Regions from separate parts of the Xenorhabdus bakwenae genome, predicted to be linked through region 2. Evidence: predicted binding sites of a transcription regulator. Region 2 holds the regulator's gene; each other region holds the start of a gene.
The links. The regulator PhoB, encoded in region 2, activates phosphate uptake and scavenging genes when phosphate is short. The targets are predictions, from matches to a motif close to CTGTCATAAAACTGNCNNAT.
Positions count from the first base shown of each region.

Region 1: the regulator PhoB is predicted to act here: its motif matches at 1,920-1,939, upstream of phoA (alkaline phosphatase).
Region 3: the regulator PhoB is predicted to act here: its motif matches at 968-987, upstream of serA (phosphoglycerate dehydrogenase).

Region 1 is NZ_CP119194.1:3,784,279-3,787,568, forward strand. It holds tRNA gene PXH59_RS18780 (tRNA-Leu) at 11-97, shown strand; tRNA gene PXH59_RS18785 (tRNA-Leu) at 144-231, shown strand; gene phoA (alkaline phosphatase) at 390-1,790, opposite strand; partial or broken gene PXH59_RS18795 (aldehyde dehydrogenase family protein) at 2,071-3,290, opposite strand, start outside.
Region 2 is NZ_CP119194.1:3,651,271-3,654,560, reverse strand. It holds gene sbcD (exonuclease subunit SbcD) at 1-616, opposite strand, end outside; gene phoB (phosphate regulon transcriptional regulator PhoB) at 886-1,575, shown strand; partial or broken gene phoR (phosphate regulon sensor histidine kinase PhoR) at 1,595-2,921, shown strand; gene brnQ (branched-chain amino acid transport system II carrier protein) at 3,277-3,290, shown strand, end outside.
Region 3 is NZ_CP119194.1:2,125,104-2,128,393, reverse strand. It holds gene PXH59_RS10925 (LysR family transcriptional regulator ArgP) at 1-72, opposite strand, end outside; gene rpiA (ribose-5-phosphate isomerase RpiA) at 236-895, shown strand; gene serA (phosphoglycerate dehydrogenase) at 1,166-2,407, shown strand; gene PXH59_RS10910 (IS1 family transposase) at 2,503-3,210, opposite strand.

The DNA of each region.
Region 1 (3,290 bases), 130 kb from region 2:
GTCTGAATATGCGAGGGTGGCGGAATTGGTAGACGCGCTAGCTTCAGGTGTTAGTGTTCTTACGGACGTGGGGGTTCAAGTCCCCCCCTTCGCACCAAATCAGATAACTATCGATTAAACAAACCAGATAAATGGCAGTACCTGCGAGGGTGGCGGAATTGGTAGACGCGCTAGCTTCAGGTGTTAGTGTCCTTACGGACGTGGGGGTTCAAGTCCCCCCCCTTCGCACCACTGTTACATTTTTCTTCTCTTCTCATTGATTCCTTAATTCTTCCTGGTTTTTTAATTCAGGACATATAAATTTTCAATCAATTCTGTACGGTCAATATTCCAGACATCAGAGATTTCCTGACGAGATAACTGACGGATCTTCCTCATTTGTCACCATGTTATTTTAGGTTCATTGCATCACGTATGGTAAAGAACAGATCAGTCTGATCAGTCAAACCTACCACATTGGCAGCATGTGGGCCATAAGCCGCGACCCGTAGCTGTGTACCGGTGTGTTCCTGCTTATCCCCTTCCGAATTACCATAATTTACCGTTATGACGGCGCCATCTTTCGTAATCAGCGATCGCGTCAAGCCAGGTGATTTAACATCAGGCTCAATGATCTGGCTCGCATGCGCATGATCAGCCGTCACAATCACCAGCGTATCACCCTGTTCTTTGGCAAACTTAAGGCCAACTTGTATGGCTTTATCCAAAGCGACTGTTTCACCAATTTGGGCACAAGGGTTCGCGTTATGATCCTGTTTATCAATCGAAGCACTTTCAACTTGCAGGAAAAAACCATTTTTATTCTTTTTCAGTAAATCAATCGCTTTTTCCGTCAGTTGCTCTAATGTAGGTGCGTTAGGATCTAATTTCGCATTCACTGCGCATTTCACCGGCTTTTCATTGATATTACCGTGATAAACTGCTTTTGGCCCTTCCCAGGCGACATCCAAATTTCCATCATTGAATAAGCCTAACAAAGGTTTTTGTTGATTAGCACTTTTGACAGCCGCCAATGACTTCGCATCCGTGACCCATTGGTATCCCTGCTCCAATGCTTGTTGTTGCAATGTCTTTCCTTTATTAACGCCGGATAGCGATTGTTGAGTAAACGATTTTGCGCCACCGCCCAAGGTTACATCAGCACGTGCTGCCAGTAATTGTTCGCTAATAGAGCCTTTACCCCCATTTTCTAAAGCCTCTGTGCCACAATACTTCGAGGTTTCTTCTGGGGCGTAGCACTTACGATTCGTAATATGGGCGTATAACGCCGCGGGTGTTGCATCCTGAATTTCGGCTGTGGTGATATTTCCCGTTGCTTTGCCGTTCTTTTTGGCCAACGCTAAAAGAGATTGATGAGGATTGCCAAAAACATCGATCCCCAGCGCCCCATTATAGGTTTTTACGCCGGTTGCCCAAGCCGTGGCAGAGGCCGCTGAATCTGTCACATAGTTGGGTTTCTGCGTCTTTTTATCCAACGAATAGTGTGTATATTGCCCAGTGAACGGCAAGGCATCTATTCCTTTAAAGAATCCACCAGCACCTTCTGCATAATCACGGGCAAGGGTAATTTCAGAGTCCCCCATGCCATCACCAATAAACAGGATCACATTTTTGGCTCTGTTGTTGCTCAATGCCGCCTTAAGCGCCTCAGTTTGATCTTGGGTGAGACGGCGGGCACCACCAAACTGGGTAATATTGCCTTGTACCGCACGCTGTTGCGCCAAAATGTGATTTGCCTCGCCGACAGCCCATACAGGCACTGTCATTCCTGATATCAACACAGCAATCATCACAACAAACAGGCTTTTCTCATCATTACGCGACATAGGATTTTCCTTGCAATTAAATGAATAGGATAAAAAACATCATGTTGATTCGCTCGGATAATAGATATGTCATATGACAGTTAACTGAAGATATTGCAGCATTTTTGTGATAATTTAATTACATTTTGATGACGGCGTTTTTTTCAGCAAGGCAAAAAAGAAAATATGAGCACTTCGATAACCAATGGCCTGTCAGCGCTCACGAGAATCATTCACTATTCCATTATTAATACTGGCACACTCATCAATAACGCATCATGACTGATTTCAGCTCCGTATAATGCTCAATGAACGCACTGCCAAACTCACGACCCACCCCTGAAGATTTAATCCCACCAAATGGAACCGCAGGATCCAGAAACGTATGCATATTAATCCATAGCATGCCCGCTTTAATGCAGGGGAGCATACGCATCGCCTTGCTCATATCATTCGTCCAGAGGCTGGCAGACAACCCGAATGGCGTCGCATTCATCATGGTAATCAGTTCTTCTTCATTCTCATAACTGAGGAAAGTGCCGATCGGCCCGAACGTCTCTTCGTTCATTAATGTGTCTTCAACACTCTTGGCTTTAATCACTGTTGGTGCGACAAAAAATCCCGCCCCCTCCAAAGCATAGCCGCCGTAGACGATTTCATTGCCCTCCTGACGTGCTGTTTCAAACATAGACAGAATTTTTTTCGTAATGTTCCTTGTTTGCCAAAGGTCCCATTTCCGTTGATTCATCAAGGGGAGAGCCAATTTTCATCGCCGATAAGCGTTCAGACAGTAATACCAAAACAGCATCTATATGAACGGATGGAATATAAAAACGTTCCGCAGCCGCACAAATCTGCCCTTGATACACATAGCCCGCTTCCAATATGCCATCAACGATCTTTTCAACTGTCATATCAGACAGAAAAGCCGCCGCATTTTTGCCGCCAAGCTCCAGTGTTGTGCGTTTCAGTCCCTGCTCCAGGGCCAATTTTCCCACGCTTATTCCTGTTGGAACAGAGCCTGTAAAAGTGACTTTGGCACATTGAGGATGATTAATGAGAGAAATACCCACGCGAGCACCTGAACCATTGACGATATTGATCACACCATCTGGAATTCCCGCTTCTTTTGCCAGTTCAACCACTCGTAGCATGGTTAAAGGAGTATATTCACTGGGTTTAAGGACAATCGTACAACCACACGCCAGTGCCGCCCCCAATTTCCAGATCGCAATCATGATGGAGAAATTCCACGGAATAATGCCAACTACGACGCCAACAGGCTCACGGCGCGTGAACGCGGAATATTTTTCTCCTTTAAGCGATGGCAATGAAACATTCAGTGTTTCCCCCGTGATTTTGGTCGACCATCCGGCAAAATAGCGTAAATAATCGGCTGATGCTCCCACATCCAACATACGGGATAATTGAATCGGTTTGCCGGAGCATAAACTTTCCAGTTGTGCTAACTCCTCACTATTTTTT
Region 2 (3,290 bases):
TATCTCGAACGGAATCTGTAGTGGAAGCGCCCACCGTAGTGAGGTGACCCGTGGCGATAATCGGTAATGGCTGGCCGAGCTGTTCTCGTAATGCACAGGCTTGTTGGTAGAGCTTGTGATAATGCCCGGAGATGGCATCCTGTAGTGCCTGTTGCTTTTGTACGCCCGATTGCCCTGCCTGACTGGTCATAATATCCCGTGGCCGCAGATAGGGAATGGCACAGAGAATGGCCCCTGCATTGCCATCTCTGTTATTCAGAAGCTTTATTTGCTGTGTGATATCTTCAGTTTCAGCATTGGCAATCACAAGGGTATTCAGGTAAGAGAGGAGGGATTTTGATTCGTTAAGTGTGGCAACAGAATCGTGGTTTCCACCAAGAATGACAAGCTGGCAGCCTGTAGGCTGTAATGCCACAATGAATTTGTTATAAAGTTCACGTGCGTAGCTGGGGGGCGAACCAGTATCAAAAATATCGCCGGCAATAATTAGTGCATCAACTTGATATTGAATGGTTTTTTCAATCAGCCACTGCAAAAAATGCTTATGTTCAGCAGCGCGGCTTTTAGTAAAAAAATATTGGCCAAGATGCCAGTCAGATGTGTGAATAATTCGCATGATTTTCCCGCCCGTTACTTCCTTGCTTGTTGCAGGGGTTAATTATAATGGCAGTTTGAGGGATGTCCTGTGCAATTCGACATTCTTTACTGAATTTTCGAGCTACTTCGCATCCACAGTGAAATATGACAAAGTTGCAAAATTTTCTTTGGGAGCCAGTTTGTCTCTTGCTAATTGAGGAGTAAGAGGTTTCATCAAAGTGTCATAAAATTGACTCATAATGTTTTGTCGTGAACTCACTGACCTTAATGACATTAACGGAATTAACCATGGTTAAACGCATTTTGGTAGTTGAAGATGAAGTGCCGATTCGTGAAATGGTCTGTTTTGCTCTGGAACAAAACGGTTATCAGGCCATTGAAGCGGAAGATTACGATACGGCGCTAAGACGTTTGTCTGAGCCTTATCCTGATTTGGTATTATTGGACTGGATGCTGCCGGGAGGTTCGGGAATACAACTTATCCGGCAAATGAAACGGGATAATAACGTTAAGGCGATCCCTATTATTATGGTCACGGCTCGGGTGGAAGAAGAAGATAGGGTACATGGCTTAGATGTCGGTGCCGATGACTATATAACAAAGCCTTTTTCACCCAAGGAATTGATTGCCCGGGTTAAGGCTGTTTTGCGCCGCCTTTCACCTATAGAGTCGGAAGAGATTATTGATATGGATGGATTAGCGCTGGATCCGTCATCCCACCGCGTTTCCAGTCATGGACAAGATGTGGACATGGGACCAACTGAATTCAAACTTCTCCACTTTTTTATGACTCATCCTGAGCGTGTTTATAGTCGTGAGCAGCTACTCAACTATGTGTGGGGAACAAATGTTTATGTGGAAGATCGTACGGTTGATGTACATATTCGCCGCTTGCGTAGGGCGCTGGAGATAGGGGGTCACGCAAGGATGGTACAGACGGTGCGGGGGACGGGTTATCGCTTTTCTACCCGCTATTGATTGTTCGGAGTAAAGTCGCGTGCTTGAGCGTTTATCCTGGAAAAAGTTGGTATGGGGGCTTGTGCTTTTTTGCTTGCCCGCTGTCATTTTGTCTCTTTTCATCGGTCAGTTAGCATGGTTGCTGGTTATTGCACTATTTTTGGCTCTGATATGGCATGGCTATAATTTACTGAAATTATCCGATTGGTTATGGCTGGATCGCAATATGTTACCGCCCGCCGGTCGTGGCGGCTGGGAACCTATCTTTTATGGTATTTATCAGTTGCAGCAACGCAATCGCAAACGACGTCGTGAACTTGCATTACTCATCAAGCGCTTTCGCAGTGGGGCGGAATCGTTGCCGGATGCCATTGTGATAATGACCACGGAGGGCAATATTTTTTGGTGTAATCGTCTGGCTCAGCATTTACTTGGATTCCGCTGGCCTGAGGATAACGGTCAGCATATTTTCAACCTGCTTCGCTATCCTGATTTTAGCCGTTATATTACAGCGAATGATTTTTCCCACCCTCTGTCCATCGAATTGAATAATGGCAATATGATAGAGTTCCGCATTATGCCTTATTCTGAGAAGCAATTATTGATGGTCGCACGCGACATCACCCAAAAACGACAGTTGGAAAATGCCAGACGGGATTTTTTTTGCCAATGTAAGTCATGAACTCAAAACCCCTCTCACTGTACTGCAAGGTTATCTGGAAATGATGGAGGATCAGGCGTTCAACACTAACGTAAACCAGAAAGTCATCGGTACAATGCGGGAACAAATACGAAGAATGGATGGTTTGGTGCAACAACTGCTGCATCTTTCCAAAATTGAAGGGGGACCACAAGTGAACATGAATGAAGTCGTGGATGTTCCCAACATATTGAAAGTATTGCAACGAGAAGTATTACAACGAAAAGTATTGGCCTTGGGAAATGAGCAGCACGATATTGTGTTTGATATTGATGAAAGGCTGAAAGTGTTTGGTAATGAAGAGCAATTACGCAGTGCAATGTCCAACCTTGTTTATAACGCCATTACACATACCCCTCCGGGCACAAGGATTGAGGTGAGCTGGCGAGATGTTTCCCAAGGTGCACAGTTCAAAGTGGAAGACAATGGCGGTGGAATTAGTGCGGAACATTTACCACGTCTGACAGAACGTTTTTATCGCGTCGATCTGGCCCGCTCACGTCAAACTGGGGGGAATGGGTTAGGTTTATCGATAGTGAAACATGCATTGCATCACTATAATACTCATCTTGATATTGCGAGTACTTTAGGGAAAGGCTCAGTGTTTAGCTTTTTATTGGCATCTCGGCTTATTGCCTCTGCCAAAAACCGTTTTACGACAAAATGATTTATGCGTTAGCATGAACAAAAAATGTGCGCGAGCAGAAAATGAACAAATCATATAGTGTGTATTCAATGATAGATAACAATAATAACTGATTTTAAAAACCAGTTCAGTACATTATTCTGGTTTTTGGTTTTACACTTGCCTTTTAGCGCTATAAAAGTTTTACTTGGGGGCAGTTGTTGGCGATTCTAGCTGTTATTACTACTATCATTCTGTATCTTGCGATTATCAGTGAATATTATGTTGATCACTGACTGTTAAATCAGAATTCGGTCTCGCCAGTGAAAATTCAAGTACTTGCGATAGTTACTGTCGCAAATGCATCTCTTTTGGCAATAATACATTAGCAATCATTATGGCATACCGTTT
Region 3 (3,290 bases), 1.5 Mb from region 2:
TGCCCGCTCGAAACCACGTTCTTTGATCACTGCGTCTAATGCTTGCAATGATCGGTAATCAGGACGTTTCATTGAAAATAAGATTCTCCGTGTTTGCACTTTTTGTGTTACAGCCCAATAAAAACCATTATGTGGCCTAACCAGCACTATGCCATATTTTTTCATGAGGTGAGCCAATATTGTTTATACTAGCCGTCAGATTTTTCCTTGTAACTGATTATAGGCTGTGATCAATATGACTCAGGACGAACTGAAAAAAGCAGTAGGTTGGGCGGCATTGGAATACGTTAAACCGGGTACAATTGTCGGCGTGGGTACAGGTTCTACCGCCGCGCATTTTATTGATGCGTTAGGCACTATCAAAGATAAAATTGAAGGTACTGTGTCAAGTTCAGACGCATCGACTGAGAAATTGAAAAGTCTCGGTATTCCTGTGTTTGACTGCAATGAGGTTGACGCTTTGGATATTTACGTTGATGGTGCTGATGAAATTAATGGTCAAATGCAGATGATCAAAGGCGGCGGCGCAGCGTTGACCCGGGAAAAAATCATCGCGGCGGTTGCGAAGAAATTTATCTGTATTATTGATTCGTCTAAGCAAGTCGATGTGTTAGGCAAATTCCCTCTGCCAGTTGAAGTCATCCCAATGGCACGGGCTTATGTGGCTCGTGAGCTGGTGAAATTGGGCGGAACACCGGTTTATCGTGAAAACGTAGTCACTGACAATGGTAATCATATTCTGGATGTTCACAACCTCTCGATTGTTGATCCCATTGCGTTAGAAAATAAGATCAATGGGATCGCTGGCGTGGTGACAGTGGGCCTTTTTGCTAACCGAGGAGCAAACGTAGTACTGGTAGGGACTGCGGATGGCGTTAAGACGCTCACTGAATAAGCATTTATTGAGGGCAGAATAATCTGCTCTCAAAATATTTTTATTTTTATTCAAAACAGAAAATTTAGTGATATATATCACTTTTATGTCTAAAAAAACCGCAAAACTCTGCCTTTATCCCGTAACGAATTATTTTACTTTGCATAACAACTTATTTACTGTTGCTTATTCTGTGATATAAGCAATCGATTGTATTGCCGTTACTGTTTTTTTTGTTATTTTGGTGGCGTCGATATGCATTATGAAAGTAAGTACAACTAGGGCGGGCAAATGGTTAAGGTATCTTTAGAAAAGGACAAAATTAAATTTCTGCTGCTGGAAGGCGTTCACCAAAGCGCAGTAGATAGCCTGAAAGCGGCAGGGTACAGCAATATTGAATATCACAAAGGGGCATTAGAACCGGAAGAATTGAAAGCCGCGATCCGTGATGCCCGATTTGTCGGTATTCGTTCCCGCACCCAATTGACCGAAGAGATTTTCGCCGCAGCGGAAAAACTGGTTGCAGTTGGGTGTTTTTGTATTGGCACTAATCAGGTTGACCTGAAAGCGGCGGCAAAGCGCGGTATTCCGGTATTTAATGCGCCTTTTTCCAATACGCGTTCGGTCGCTGAAATGGTATTGGGTGAACTGTTGCTGCTGTTACGCCGTATTCCTGAGGCGAATGCCAAAGCCCACAATGGAGTATGGGATAAGCAAGCAAAAGGTTGCTACGAAGCGCGCGGAAAAAAATTAGGCATTATCGGTTACGGGCATATTGGTACACAGCTTGGCATTTTGGCGGAAAATATTGGCCTGAATGTCTATTTCTATGATATTGAAAATAAATTGCCATTAGGTAATGCACAGCAAGTTCATCATTTGTCTGAATTATTGAATATGAGTGATGTTGTGAGCCTGCATGTTCCCGAAACTGCTTCAACCAAAAATATGATTGGCGCAGCAGAAATGGAATTGATGAAACCAGGTTCAATTCTGATCAACGCATCACGGGGTACGGTAATTGATATTGAGGCCCTCAGCAATGCGTTGGAAATCGGGCATCTTTCTGGTGCCGCGATTGACGTTTTTCCTCATGAACCCGCAACAAACAATGATCCCTTTATCTCACCATTGAGCCAGTTTGATAACGTACTGCTGACGCCACATATTGGGGGATCGACACAAGAGGCCCAGCAAAATATCGGTTATGAAGTTTCTGGTAAACTAGTCAAATATTCTGATAATGGTTCAACATTATCAGCGGTCAATTTTCCCGAAGTCTCGCTCCCTGTTCATGCCAAAGATACGAACCGATTACTGCATATCCATGAAAACCGCCCGGGTATCTTGACCAGTATTAACCAAGTGTTCACTGAGCAAGAAATCAATATTGATGCTCAATATCTGCGGACTGACAGCGGCATTGGTTATGTAGTTATTGATATTACGACGGAGAATTCAGCTCAGGCTGAATTGGTCTTGCAGAAACTGAAGGCTTTGCCGGGCACGATCCGTTCTCGCTTGCTTTACTGAGATATGATTGCTCGTTAACAAGGATCGTGATTGATTAGAAAGTCAGGGGCTATTGAAGACACAATAGCTCCTGTTACTGGTCATGCACCCAATAGTTAGATAACCTTTGGAAGATAGTATTCACGCTCAATGAAAGTGCCTATCACTTTGTCATGCATTTCTTCGGATTTGGAATAACAGATCGTTTTCCGATTCAGTCTCTTGATGCGAGTACGTAAGGTCAGATTGGTTCTTTCGATACGTTGAGTAAATTTCTTCCCTCTAAAGTGTTTTTCCTCAGAAAGGCAATCGTAAACGGCATAATTATCGGTACAGAAAAATTGAATTTCGAAAGGAGCCAGAAGTGCCAGCAATTTGCTCAGTGTTTTCCTGCTGCGATCCCCCAATACGTGCGCGATTATTTGCTTTTGCTCCGGTTCCCAGGCATACCAAAGCCAGCGCTGATTCTTCTTGTTACCGACAAAAGACCATTGTTCATCAATTTCGCAGATAATATGAATATTATTTGCGGCCAGCGGCAGTGTAGTTACCTGTCTGGGTTCGAGTTTTTTTAGGGTACGAAGAACGGTGTTGATACCCACCTTCAGGACACGAGCGGTGTCTCTGATACCGCCATTATTCGCAGCCATATCCACAATCTGATCTTTCATTCCGGGTTTGCAGGCTTGGTAGGTGTAATTCAGTTGAAAGGTTTTACGGCAGGCATAACAGTGATAACGCTGATGTCCGCTGCTTCCTTTTCCATGCCCTTTGACCTCTTCCGCTTTGTGACAGTAACGACAAACCACATCAACTTTAGCCATATCTCACCAGTAATAAAAAGTGGGGAGTTTACTACAACAATCTAATGATTGGAAGCATGACCCCTGTTACTCACTGAGTA